3 regions of the Rouxiella sp. Mn2063 genome follow, and region 1 is predicted to be linked to each of the others. Evidence: predicted binding sites of a transcription regulator. Region 1 holds the regulator's gene; each other region holds the start of a gene.
What was found. The regulator sigma-54, encoded in region 1, starts transcription at its own class of promoters, with help from an activator protein. The targets are predictions, from matches to a motif close to GTTGGCACANNTTTCGCTNT.
Positions count from the first base shown of each region.

Region 2: a site for sigma-54 is predicted at 1,968-1,987, ahead of glnK (P-II family nitrogen regulator). Genes of this name have one in related genera too.
Region 3: a site for sigma-54 is predicted at 2,549-2,568, ahead of glnA (glutamate--ammonia ligase). Genes of this name have one in related genera too.

Region 1 is NZ_JBMOUD010000004.1:280,583-284,937, forward strand. Features, by position in the region: gene lptC (LPS export ABC transporter periplasmic protein LptC) at 1-259, shown strand, start outside; gene lptA (lipopolysaccharide ABC transporter substrate-binding protein LptA) at 228-782, shown strand; gene lptB (LPS export ABC transporter ATP-binding protein) at 789-1,514, shown strand; gene rpoN (RNA polymerase factor sigma-54) at 1,659-3,092, shown strand; gene hpf (ribosome hibernation promoting factor) at 3,116-3,403, shown strand; gene ptsN (PTS IIA-like nitrogen regulatory protein PtsN) at 3,589-4,059, shown strand; gene rapZ (RNase adapter RapZ) at 4,118-4,355, shown strand, end outside.
Region 2 is NZ_JBMOUD010000008.1:40,918-45,272, forward strand. Features, by position in the region: gene tesB (acyl-CoA thioesterase II) at 1-25, shown strand, start outside; gene amtB (ammonium transporter AmtB) at 237-1,526, opposite strand; gene glnK (P-II family nitrogen regulator) at 1,568-1,906, opposite strand; gene ACL9RG_RS13130 (SmdB family multidrug efflux ABC transporter permease/ATP-binding protein) at 2,254-4,029, opposite strand; gene ACL9RG_RS13135 (SmdA family multidrug ABC transporter permease/ATP-binding protein) at 4,022-4,355, opposite strand, start outside.
Region 3 is NZ_JBMOUD010000011.1:12,278-16,632, forward strand. Features, by position in the region: gene glnL (nitrogen regulation protein NR(II)) at 1-724, opposite strand, end outside; gene glnA (glutamate--ammonia ligase) at 986-2,395, opposite strand; gene typA (ribosome-dependent GTPase TypA) at 2,851-4,355, shown strand, end outside.

The DNA of each region.
Region 1 (4,355 bases):
AATGCTGTATTTATACGGCCATGTACAGGTAGACAGTTTGACGCCAGCAACGTCTCAGTTACAAAGAATTAAAACAGACAATGCTCAAGTCAATCTGACTACTCAAGATGTCTCCTCAGATGACGAAGTCACATTGTACGGTACTGACTTCACCTCTAATGGCATGAAAATGCGTGGGAATTTGCGGAATAAAACCGCAGAGCTGATCGAAAAGGTAAATACCTCTTATGAAATTCCAAACAAAAAACAAAATCCGTAACTTCTTGATTACCAGCACGCTTTTGGCCGTCAGTATTCCGGCTTTCGCGCTGAAAGATGACACGACTAAACCGATTAAAATCGATTCGGATAATCAGGCATTGGACGTCAACACCAATACCGCCACCTTTACTGGCAACGTAATTGTCAATCAAGGAACGATTCAGGTAAAAGCCGATAAAGTCGTCGTCATTCGACCACAAGGCCAGTCAGGCAAAGAGATTGTAGAAGGTTACGGCAATCCAGTGACTTTCTATCAGATGCAGGACAATGGCAAACCTATTACCGGCCACGCGCTGAAAGTACGCTATGAAGTCGCCACCGACTTGGTTACCTTGACGGGTGATGCCTACCTTGAACAGCTAGATAGCAACGTCAAAGGCGATCGCATTACTTATCTGGTGCAAAAACAGCAGATGGAAGCTTTCAGCGATAAAGGCAAACGTGTCACCACTGTGCTGGTGCCGAATGAATTGCAGGATAAAAAGCCCGCTGCAGCAGCCGGCCAGAAAAAGAGTAACTGATAGCTTATGGCAACATTAATCGCAAAAAATCTGGCTAAGGCTTATAAAGGGCGTAAAGTCGTTGAAGACGTTAGCCTGACCGTAAATTCAGGTGAAATTGTCGGTTTGCTAGGACCAAATGGTGCGGGTAAGACCACTACCTTTTATATGGTTGTTGGCATCGTCCAGCGCGATGCAGGCAGCATCATTATCGATGAAGAAGATATCAGCCTGTTACCGCTGCATACTCGTGCTCGTCGCGGTATCGGTTATCTGCCGCAAGAAGCTTCGATCTTCCGCCGCCTGAGCGTTTACAACAACTTAATGGCCGTCTTGGAAATCCGCGACGATCTCAGCAAAGAGCAGCGTAACGACCGTGCCAATGAGTTGATGGAAGAGTTCCATATTTCACATTTGCGCGATAACCTCGGTCAATCGCTATCTGGTGGTGAACGCCGCCGTGTGGAAATTGCCCGTGCACTTGCCGCGAATCCTAAGTTTATCCTGCTTGATGAACCCTTTGCCGGGGTCGATCCGATTTCCGTTATCGACATTAAAAAGATCATCGAACATTTGCGTGACAGCGGCCTCGGGGTTCTGATTACTGACCACAACGTGCGTGAAACTCTCGACGTCTGTGAGCGAGCTTATATCGTAAGCCAAGGCCAATTGATTGCCCACGGCTCACCAACGGATATTCTCGCCGATGAACAAGTAAAACGCGTCTATCTGGGTGAAGCATTCCGCTTGTAACGTTGCCAAGTAGGCGTCGTTGTATAACCTGATGTTGTGCGAAATAATGTTGTGTAGCAATGCTCGAAAACAGTATGACCGTTCAGAAATAGTATGAGTGGTATCCGAATAGGTTCTCGTTATTAACGGAAGTACAGCCAAGATATGAAGCAAGGTTTGCAACTCAGGCTCAGCCAACAATTGGCCATGACCCCACAGCTACAGCAGGCGATACGCTTGTTGCAACTGTCTACGCTTGAACTCCAACAAGAAATCCAGCTCGCACTGGAAAGTAACCCATTGTTGGAACAAACCGACTTACATGGTGAAATCGACGCCCAAGAGAGCGTCGATAGCGAAGACTTGGATACCCGCGAAGCCCTCGAACAAAAAGATATGCCAGAGGAGCTACCGCTAGATGCCACCTGGGACGAAATCTATACCGCAGGCACGCCTTCAGGTATGGGTAACGACTACAGCGATGATGAATTGCCCGTTTATCAAGGCGAAACCACCCAAACGCTGCAAGACTATCTGATGTGGCAGGTTGAGCTGACACCGTTTTCTGATACCGACCGCGCTATCGCCACATCAATCGTTGATGCGGTTGACGATACTGGCTATTTGACCGTGTCACTCGATGACATTCTCGAAAGTATGGGTGATGAAGAAGTCAGCATGGAAGAGGTTGCCGCCGTACTCAAACGCGTGCAACGTTTTGACCCTGTTGGCGTCGCGGCACGCGATCTGCGCGATTGCCTGCTCATTCAACTCTCGCAATATGTCACCGAAACCGCGTTTCTGAGTGAAGCTAAACTTATCGTCAGCGAACATTTAGATTTGCTCGCCAACCACGATTTCCGCGCGCTGATGCGAGCAACCCGCCTAAAAGAAGATACACTGAAAGGTGCGATGCAACTGATTCAGTCGCTGGACCCTCGCCCAGGCCAATCGATCAACACTGGCGAATCCGAATATGTGATCCCAGACGTCTTGGTGAGAAAAATCGGCAAAGTGTGGGCCGTCGAATTAAATTCAGACAGCATCCCTCGCTTAAAAATCAACCAGCAATATGCGGCTATGGGTAATTCGGTACGTAACGACAGCGACGGCCAATTTATTCGTAGTAATCTGCAAGAAGCCAAATGGTTGATCAAAAGTCTGGAAAGCCGCAACGAGACATTATTAAAAGTCACCCGCTGTATTGTTGAACAGCAGCAAGCCTTCTTTGAATTGGGTGAAGAGCATATGAAACCGATGGTGTTGGCCGATATCGCCAGTGCCGTAGAAATGCATGAATCAACCATATCGCGCGTCACCACGCAAAAGTTTTTGCACAGCCCGCGCGGTATTTTTGAGCTGAAATATTTCTTCTCCAGCCACGTCAATACAGACAGCGGTGGCGAGGCATCATCAACCGCTATCCGTGCATTGGTGAAGAAATTGATCGCGGCGGAAAATCCCGTCAAACCATTGAGTGACAGCAAGTTGGCCACGATGCTATCCGATCAAGGGATTATGGTGGCCCGCCGTACTGTTGCAAAATACCGAGAGTCCTTGTCCATCCCGCCGTCAAACCAACGCAAACAGTTAGTTTGACCTCAACAGAGAAGGAAGACATTATGCAGCTCAACATTACCGGACATCACGTTGATATCACCGATCCATTGCGAGAATTCGTGACCACAAAGTTTGCCAAACTTGAGCAATACTTTGACCGAATCAATCAGGTTCATGTGATATTAAGCACTGAAAAAGTAGAGAAAGTTGCAGAAGCTACTCTGCACGTGAACGGCGGCGAGTTGCATGCCACCTCGGAGCATCAGGATATGTATGCTGCTATTGACGGTTTAATTGATAAACTGAGCCGACAGCTCAACAAGCATAAAGATAAACTGAAACAGCACTGACCTTACTCGTAGCACCTAAGGCTACAGTTTTGCACATCGGCTCGTGGCCCCAGGTCCGGGCCGATAAGCATCAAAGGGCAAGACACTTATGTGAAAATGCACCTAAGTGAAAACGCACTTAAGCGATAAACCTAGTTAAGCGAAAATGTGCCTAAGCAAAAAAACGCACCTAAGCGAAAGATGAGATGAACAACGATTCAGCACTACAGTTAACCTCGGTTTTAAACGCCGAGTGCACCAAAAGTAACGTCCAATGCGCCAGTAAAAAACGCGTGCTGGAAATTATCAGCGAGCTAGCAGCCAAACAACTGAATCTGGCTCCGCAGGTCATTTTCGATGCGATCTTAACCCGCGAACGTATGGGCAGTACCGGTATTGGTGCAGGGATAGCTATCCCTCACGGTAAACTGGAAGAGGATACGCTGCGAGCCGTTGGCGTGTTTATCCAACTTGAGCAACCTATCGCCTTTGACGCCATTGATAATCAACCCGTGGACCTACTTTTTGCCTTGCTGGTTCCGGCAGATCAATGTAAAACCCACTTACATACCTTGTCTTTAGTCGCCAAGAAATTGGCTGATAAAGGCGTATGTCGCCGCTTACGTGGCGCGCAAAGCGATGAAGAGCTTTATCAAATCATCACTGAAATAGAGTAATTGAATAGCCTGAAAGCAGGATCGTACTGTTTTTAGCGAAAGCTGAGGGAGTGACAACGTGGTCTTGATGATTGTCAGCGGCCGTTCCGGTTCGGGGAAGTCTGTTGCCTTACGTGCCTTAGAGGACATGGGGTTTTACTGTGTCGATAACTTGCCGGTAGTGCTATTGCCTCAGCTTGCTCAAACGCTTGCTGAACGCAATACTTCTGCCGCCGTGAGCATCGACGTGCGTAATATGCCGGAAACGCCGGAAGTCTACGAGCATGCCATCACCCAGCTACCTGCTAGCTTCTCTC
Region 2 (4,355 bases), on a different contig from region 1:
GGGAAGTGGCAACACGACCCGATAAGCTAAACACAAGGCGCGGGATGCAAAGATTTTCGCCTTAAAACCCGTGCCGGGCACGTTAGGCAACGCTGAACGAGCGAACTTACGCCAACGCTAAATAAACAGCCAATAGCTCTTTCTAAATCAAAAAAAGGGTGGGCGATAACATTATCGCCCACCCTTTCATTTTGCTATCAGTCATTATCTGCCAAGACAGACCTGACTATTATTAATTATTGGTTGTAAGCATTCTCGCCGTGGCTGTTAACATCCAGACCTTCGCGTTCTTGATCTTCTGGCACACGCAGTCCAACAACCAAGTCGGCAATTTTGAAGGCAATGAAAGCGACAACGCTAGACCAAACTAAGCACACGATAATGCTGAAAATCTGCACCCAAACTTGATGGCCCATGGTTACGCCGGTCGCATAACCCACACCGCCCAGTGAACTAGAGGTGAACACACCAGTCAGGATACAACCTACGATGCCGCATACGCCATGCACACCGAATACGTCACAGGTATCATCAACACGCAGCCATTTTTTCAGGGTTACTACGCCCCACAGGCCAGTAACACCGCCAATCAGACCGATAATCAGCGCACCGCCTACACCGACGCTACCACAAGCTGGAGTGATCGCAACCAGGCCAGCAATCGCACCTGAAGAAGCACCCAACAGTGAAGGTTTACCACGAACCATCCACTCGACCAGAACCCATGACAGGATTGCGCCAGCGGTTGCCATTACAGTGTTAAGGAAAGCTAATGCTGCAATGGAGTTCGCCGCGCTTGCAGAACCGGCGTTGAAACCGAACCAACCAACATACAGAATTGCTGCGCCGGTAAATACCATCGGCAGATTGTGTGGTTTGAAAGCTTCTTTACCAAAACCAACGCGTTTACCCAGCATATAAGCACCAACTAAACCTGCGCTCGCGGCGTTGATGTGCACCACAGTACCACCAGCAAAGTCCAGCGCGCCGTCAGTTGCCAGCAAGCCACCCGCCCATACCATGTGCGCCATTGGCAGGTAGGAGAAGGAGAACCAGATAACGGTGAAAATCAGTACCGCAGAGAAACGCACACGTTCAGCAATACCACCCACAATCAGTGCGATAGTGATACAAGCGAATGAACACTGGAATGCGACCTGAATCAGCTGTGAGAAGGTGCCGCTCAGTGAAGTCAGCGTAATACCTTTCATCAGTGCGTTGCTAAAACCACCGAAGAAGGCGTTACCTTCGCTGAAAGCCACGCTGTAGCCGTACAACATCCACAGCACACAAACTAGAGCAAAGGTGACGATAACCTGAGTCATCATCGACAATACGTTCTTAGAACGCAGCAAGCCGCCGTAGAACAACGCCACGCCAGGTACGGTCATAAACAATACCAGTGCGGTACAAATCATCATGAAGGCGTTATCAGCCTCATTCGCTGCGACCGGATCTGCAGCCATCGCCAGCGTAGGTAGCATCGCTACCGCAGCCAGTCCGATCATGGATAAAAGTTTTTTCATGCTTAATCTACCCCTGTTTCTCTAATACCCAGAGCCTGTAATTACAGCGCGGCTTCGTCGGTTTCACCGGTACGGATACGAATAACACGTTGCAATTCAGCAACGAAAATTTTGCCATCACCAATTTTTCCGGTGTAGGCGGCTTTACTGATCACATCGATCACTTCATCGATCTGATCGTCAGCAATCGCAATATCAATTTTTACTTTTGGCAGAAAGTTAACGCTATATTCTGCACCACGGTACAACTCGGCATGGCCTTTTTGGCGACCAAAACCTTTGACTTCAGTTACGGTCAGCCCTTGAATTCCAACAGCAGACAACGCTTCACGCACATCTTCCAGCTTGAAAGGTTTGATCACCACAGTAACCAGTTTCATTTTGCCACTCCTCGAATTAAGAGCCAGTGTGAGATAAGTCACATCCGATACTGAATGGTTTAAAGCAAAGGCTGTGCCAAAAATGCACATCGCCCCGATTTCCCTGAATTGGCAAATTGTGCGCCCCAAATCAGGGCTTTTTAGCTGAAATTATGTGCGCATTACTGTCGGCATTAAAAATAGACGCACCAACAGTGAGCGTTACGCCTTTTTTTGGTGCGTCAAAATAAGAAAAGGAAAATAAATTGTCAGTTTTTGGTGCGAGGAAGAAAAGCTTGTGGGACTAACAGAAGATTTATGTAGCGGCAAAGCCAGATCAAATCTACTTTGCCGCGGGATGGTAATGGCTAAATAGTTTCCGTTTCCAGTTGACCAGCGCTGAGCGTTTCGCCCGCTTGCTGCAACTGATACATCTGATAATAACGGCCTTTTTCTGCGAGCAGTTGTAAATGGCTACCTTGCTCAACCGCATGACCACGATGGAGAACTAAAATGTTATCGGCCTCGACAATGGTCGACAAACGGTGAGCAATCACCACTAATGTCGTTTGTTGTCGAATGGCGCGCAGTGCACGAGAAATAGCCTGTTCAGTGCCAGAGTCAATATTGGCCGTTGCCTCGTCAAGGATCAAAATCTCTGGTGCTTGCACCAGAACACGTGCCATGGCTAATAATTGCTTCTGCCCCACTGATAGATTATTACCCTGCTCACCCAAGCGTGTGGCAATACCTTCTGGCATCTGTTTAATCAGCGGTGCAAGCTGCACGGTTTCCAATGCTTGCCACACTTTCTGCTCATCGATATTACGTCCCAGCGTAATATTGGCATACACTGAATCGGCTAGTACCACAGGATCCTGTTGCACCATCGCGATCCCTTTACGTAAAACAGCGTGAGAAAGGTCAGTCAGCGGACGACCATCAACGAGGATTTTGCCTTTATTAAGCGGGTAATATCCCATCAGTAAATTCGCTAAGGTACTTTTCCCGCTACCGGTATGCCCAACTAGCGCAACAAAATTACGCGAAGGAATGTGCAGATTGATATTTTCCAACACCCATTTATCAGCACGATAAGCAAAGCTCAGATCACGCATCACCACTTCACCGCTAGTGAGCGGTTTGATGTCCTTGCCATATTGCTGCTGTGACCTGTCCATCAGCTCAAAAATACGCTCACCAGCGACCACCGCCTGTTGCAAAATAGACTGCTGCGATGTCAGCTCAATCAGCGGTTCGTTTAACCGTGATAAATAGTTAATAAAAGCATAGAGCACGCCGACGCCAATACTGCCTTCAGCACTAAACCCGAACAACACCAACAGACCACAAAGAATTAAGGCGGCAAATAGACTAAGCAAAGGACGCAGCAAGAAACCTTCAAGCTTAAGAGTACGCATACGGGCCAAATAGTGGGATTGGCTAGCATTCGTTAAACGCTCAGCAAAGCGCTTTTGCTGACGGAATTGTTGAATAACGCTCATGCCGTTGATCGCTTCATTGAAGCCATCGTTTATATCAGCAAGATAGCTGCGGACTCGACGCACAACCGGCGTGCTGTAAACCTGATACAGCGCCATCACCACCATCACCGCCGGGAAGATAGCGCTGGCGATCAATGCCATTCGCAAATCCAGGCTGAACATCGCCACCAGCATGGCACTGATCAACGCTAAACTGCGCAATACGGTGGAGACAACCGTGACATATAAATCACGCACGACTTCTGTATCATTAGTCACACGCGAGATAAGCTGCCCGACGGGTTGAGTATCAAAAGCACTTAACGGCTGACGCAATGCGGCGTCCATAACTTCAGTGCGCAACTGCTGTACCACGCCGACGGCAGCGCGGTTAAACAGTAAAGCCTGAGAATAGTGCAACCCAGCGGCCAGCAATTGCAGCAGAATAAAGGCGATCGCCAACAGGCTCACCATGCCCAAAGGTAATAATCCTTTCGACACGTATTGATCGATAAAATAACTGATTAACAGTGGACCACAGACTTCCGCCCCGGCCGCTACCCATAACATAACAACCGCAATAGACAGCGGGCGGCGATAAGGTTTGCCATACATCAGTAGGCGCTTTAGCGTCGGCCAGGTTTTTTGCCCTTTATTCATGAGGTAAATACTCCTGTTGCACCGGTGCTTCATCAAGTGCGGCTTCCAACTGCTGATAACGATACATGTCACGATACCAACCAGCCTCAGCCACCAAGCTATCGTGACTACCGCGCTGGGCCACAGAACCTTGGTTAAAGACTAAAATCTCGCTCGCTTCCACTAAGGCCGACAGTCGGTGCGCACTGATAATCACCGTGCGATCGCTGCCCCACTGGCGCAGGTTATGCAAAATTTGGTGTTCGGTACGGCCGTCGACCGCAGATAATGCATCGTCAAGAATCAGAATTTCGGACTCCATCAACAGCGCACGCGCAATAGAAATA
Region 3 (4,355 bases), on a different contig from region 1:
GAATTTGCTCAATTTGATCCGGATCGTGCATCAGTTCCGGCAGACTCGGATCATAGTCACGTACCAGCGTCACATTGTCGGGTTTCTCCATCGAAACCAATTGGCAGACTCGCTCGGCAACCTGATGAATGCTTTGTGTTATATGCTGGCTTGGCCGTTGTGGTCCAAGTAAGCGATCGACAAGATTCCGCAATCGGTCAGCTTGTTCAATAATGACTTTGGTATATTCCAGCAGGGAAGGGTCAGGCAAAGCTTTAGATAAAAGTTGTGCCGCACCGCGTAATCCACCCAGCGGGTTTTTAATTTCATGTGCTAATCCGCGAATTAAATCGCGAGCAGCAACTTGTTGTGCATGTTGCAACTGTTCTTGACTGAGGCGACGCTGATTATCCATTGGCGCGAGTTCAATCAAAATATACCCTTCAGGTAATGCCTGAGCCGTTAGCGACATAATATGTGCCCGGCCATCGACGACTAGCGTCACTTCACTATCAGTAAAACCCTGTCCTAATTCGATGCTTTCCCGCATCAGCTCAATATTAAGCGAAAAATAACCAATCAGCTCTGGCAGAGGAGTGCCAAATAACTTACGCGAGCTTTGCGCTAATAATTGTTGAGCAGCCGGATTGGCATAATGGACGGCCAATTCGTTGTCCAACAGCAGAACGCTGTTGATTAAAGAATTGAGGATCTGCCCAGCATCGGGCAGCTTGCCTGTTGCCATACAGCAGTCTCCCGCATCTCATCGATGCAATGTAATAGCGTTATTCCGGAAAACTCACGGACCAGAGGCGTTGATAATTAGATGCGCGGTAAAAAAAGCCCATCATTGAGATGGGCTTTAACATTTCCACGGCAACAATAAACTACTCACGTAGTTTTGATGAGCCACCTTATTTTGTCGCTCATCGGATAATGCACGCAGCGTGATATTTAAGCCCGCCACGCTGCGCTGTCGTGCGTTATTAAACGCAGCTGTACGTTATTAAACGCTGTAGTACAGTTCGAACTCAACTGGGTGTGGAGTCATGCGTACGCGGTCCATCTCTTCTTTGCGCAGCGCGATGTAAGCGTTGATTGCATCGTCAGTGAATACGCCACCACGAGTCAGGAACTCACGGTCTTGATCCAATGCGTTCAATGCTTCTTCCAGTGAACCTGCAACTTTTGGAATCTCTGCATCTTCTTCTGGTGGCAAGTGGTACAAGTCTTTGTCCATTGCATCGCCAGGGTGGATCTTGTTGATAACACCATCAAGGCCAGCCATCAGCAGAGCTGCGAACGCCAGGTATGGGTTAGCCGCTGGGTCTGGGAAACGTGCTTCGATACGTACAGCTTTAGGGCTAGATACGTGTGGAATACGGATAGACGCAGAACGGTTACGTGCAGAGTAAGCCAACATAACAGGCGCTTCGTAACCTGGGACCAAACGCTTGTAAGAGTTGGTGGTTGGGTTAGCGTAGGCGTTGATAGCTTTAGCGTGTTTGATGATACCGCCGATGTAGAACAGCGCCATTTCAGACAGGTTGCCGTATTTGTCGCCAGAGAACAGGTTAGTACCGTCTTTGGACAGAGACATGTGGCAGTGCATGCCTGAACCGTTATCGCCAAACATTGGTTTTGGCATAAAGGTCGCAGTTTTACCAAATGCGTGAGCCACGTTGTGCACCACGTATTTGTAGATTTGGATTTCGTCAGCTTTTTTGGTCAGGGTGTTGAAGCGGGTTGCCACTTCGTTCTGGCCAGCAGTTGCCACTTCGTGGTGGTGAGCTTCAACAACCAGGCCCATCTCTTCCATGGTCAGACACATGGTAGAACGCAGGTCCTGAGAGGAGTCAACTGGTGGTACTGGGAAGTAACCGCCTTTCACTGCTGGACGATGGCCTTTGTTGCCGCCTTCGTATTTGGTGCTGGAGTTCCACGCACCTTCGATATCATCGATAGCAACATGAGAACCGGAGATGCTGCTGCCGAAACGAATGTCGTCAAACAGGAAGAACTCTGGCTCTGGCCCGAACAGAACGGTGTCTGCGATGCCTGAAGAGCGCAGGAAATCTTCTGCACGTTTTGCCGTTGAGCGCGGGTCACGGTCGTAACCTTGCAGCGTGGTTGGCTCAAGGATGTCACAACGAACGATCAGGGTAGTCTCTTCGTAGAACGGGTCCAGAACTGCAGTGCTCGCATCAGGCATCAGAACCATGTCTGATTCGTTAATACCTTTCCAACCGCCGATAGAAGAACCATCGAACATTTTACCTTCTTCGAAGAAGTCGGCATTTACCTGGTGGGAAGGGATGGTAACGTGCTGCTCTTTACCTTTGGTATCAGTGAAGCGTAAGTCAATAAACTTAACTTCATGTTCCTGGATCATCGTCAAAACGTGTTCAGCAGACATACTAGCTCTCCAAATTTCTCATTATCGTCGTGGAACGAATAAGCATTTAGTTAATAACAGACTTATTAGTGAATAAAAGCCCTAGTTAAAATGGCGTGTGGCTTAAACAGTTTTTCATCTCTGTGATAAGTCGCTTTTCACCCTGGCAATCTAGTAGCGAAAACTGTGCCAACTTTGTAAAAATCACGACAACCTATGCACAGAAGGGTTAAGTAGGGTAGTAAGTATGCACCATAACAGAAATCTTGCACCAAATGTGTGCTTATACTTTGCACCGAGGCACCAATTTGGTGCACCAAGATGGTTCAACGACCGATTTGCACCGCGAAAGGGATCACAAAGTAGCCATTCAAAAGTTGTTTTGCATAGATTCTTGTGAACTTGTTTAGTACCGCGGCTAATACGTGTACAATACCGCGCTATTTCTATATTTCTAAAATGCCTGAGGCAAAGCTGTGATCGAAAATTTGCGTAACATCGCCATTATTGCGCACGTTGACCATGGGAAAACTACCCTGGTTGATAAGTTGCTACAACAATCCGGTACCTTCGGAGAGCGTCAAGAAGCAACTGAGCGTGTAATGGACTCCAACGATTTGGAGAAAGAGCGTGGGATTACCATCCTCGCTAAAAACACCGCCATTAATTGGAAAGACTACCGCATCAACATCGTTGATACCCCGGGACACGCCGACTTCGGCGGCGAGGTAGAGCGCGTAATGTCTATGGTTGACTCGGTACTGCTGGTTGTCGACGCAATGGATGGCCCGATGCCGCAAACCCGTTTCGTGACCAAAAAAGCATTTGCTAATGGCCTGAAACCAATTGTGGTTATTAACAAAGTTGACCGTCCTGGCGCGCGTCCTGACTGGGTTGTGGATCAGGTATTTGACCTGTTCGTTAACCTTGATGCGACCGACGAGCAACTCGATTTCCCTATCATCTATGCTTCTGCATTGATGGGTATCGCGGGTACCGACCATACCGATATGGCCGAAGACATGACCCCGCTGTATCAGGCAATCGTTGACCACGTATCTCCACCAAAAGTAGAGATCGAAGCACCGTTCCAGATGCAAATCTCCCAGTTGGACTACAACAACTACGTAGGTGTTATCGGCATCGGCCGTATCAAACGTGGTGTTGTTAAGCCTAACCAGCAGATCACTGTTATCGACAGCGAAGGCAACACTCGCAACGGTAAAGTCGGTAAAGTTCTGACTCACATGGGTCTTGAGCGTATCGAAGCAACCTTGGCTGAAGCTGGCGACATTATCGCTATCACCGGTCTGGGCGAGCTGAACATCTCCGACACTATCTGTGATCCACAGAATGTGGAAGCGCTGCCAGCGCTGAGCGTTGATGAACCAACGGTAACCATGTACTTCAACGTCAACACCTCTCCATTCTGTGGTAAAGAAGGTAAGTACGTGACTTCACGTCAGATCCTCGACCGCTTGAACAAAGAGCTGGTGCACAACGTTGCATTGCGCGTTGACGAAACCGAAGATGCTGATGCATTCCGCGTGTCAGGCCGTGGTGAACTTCACCTGTCGGTTCTGATCGAAAACATGCGTCGTGAAGGTTTCGAGCTGGCGGTTTCCCGTCCTAAAGTTATCAACCGTAAAATCGATGGCCGCATGCAAGAGCCGTTCGAAAACGTAACTTTAGACATCGAAGAGCAGCATCAGGGTTCTGTGATGCAAGCAATGGGTGAGCGTAAAGGCGACGTTAAAGACATGATCCCTGATGGGAAAGGTCGTATCCGTCTCGATTACCTGATCCCAGCGCGTGGCCTGATTGGCTTCCGTACTGAATTCATGACTATGACTTCTGGTACCGGTCTGCTGTACTCTACCTTCAGCCACTACGACGACGTTCGTCCAGGCGAAATCGGCCAACGTCAGAACGGCGTGCTGATCTCTAACGGTCAAGGTAAAGCGGTTGCGTTTGCTCTGTT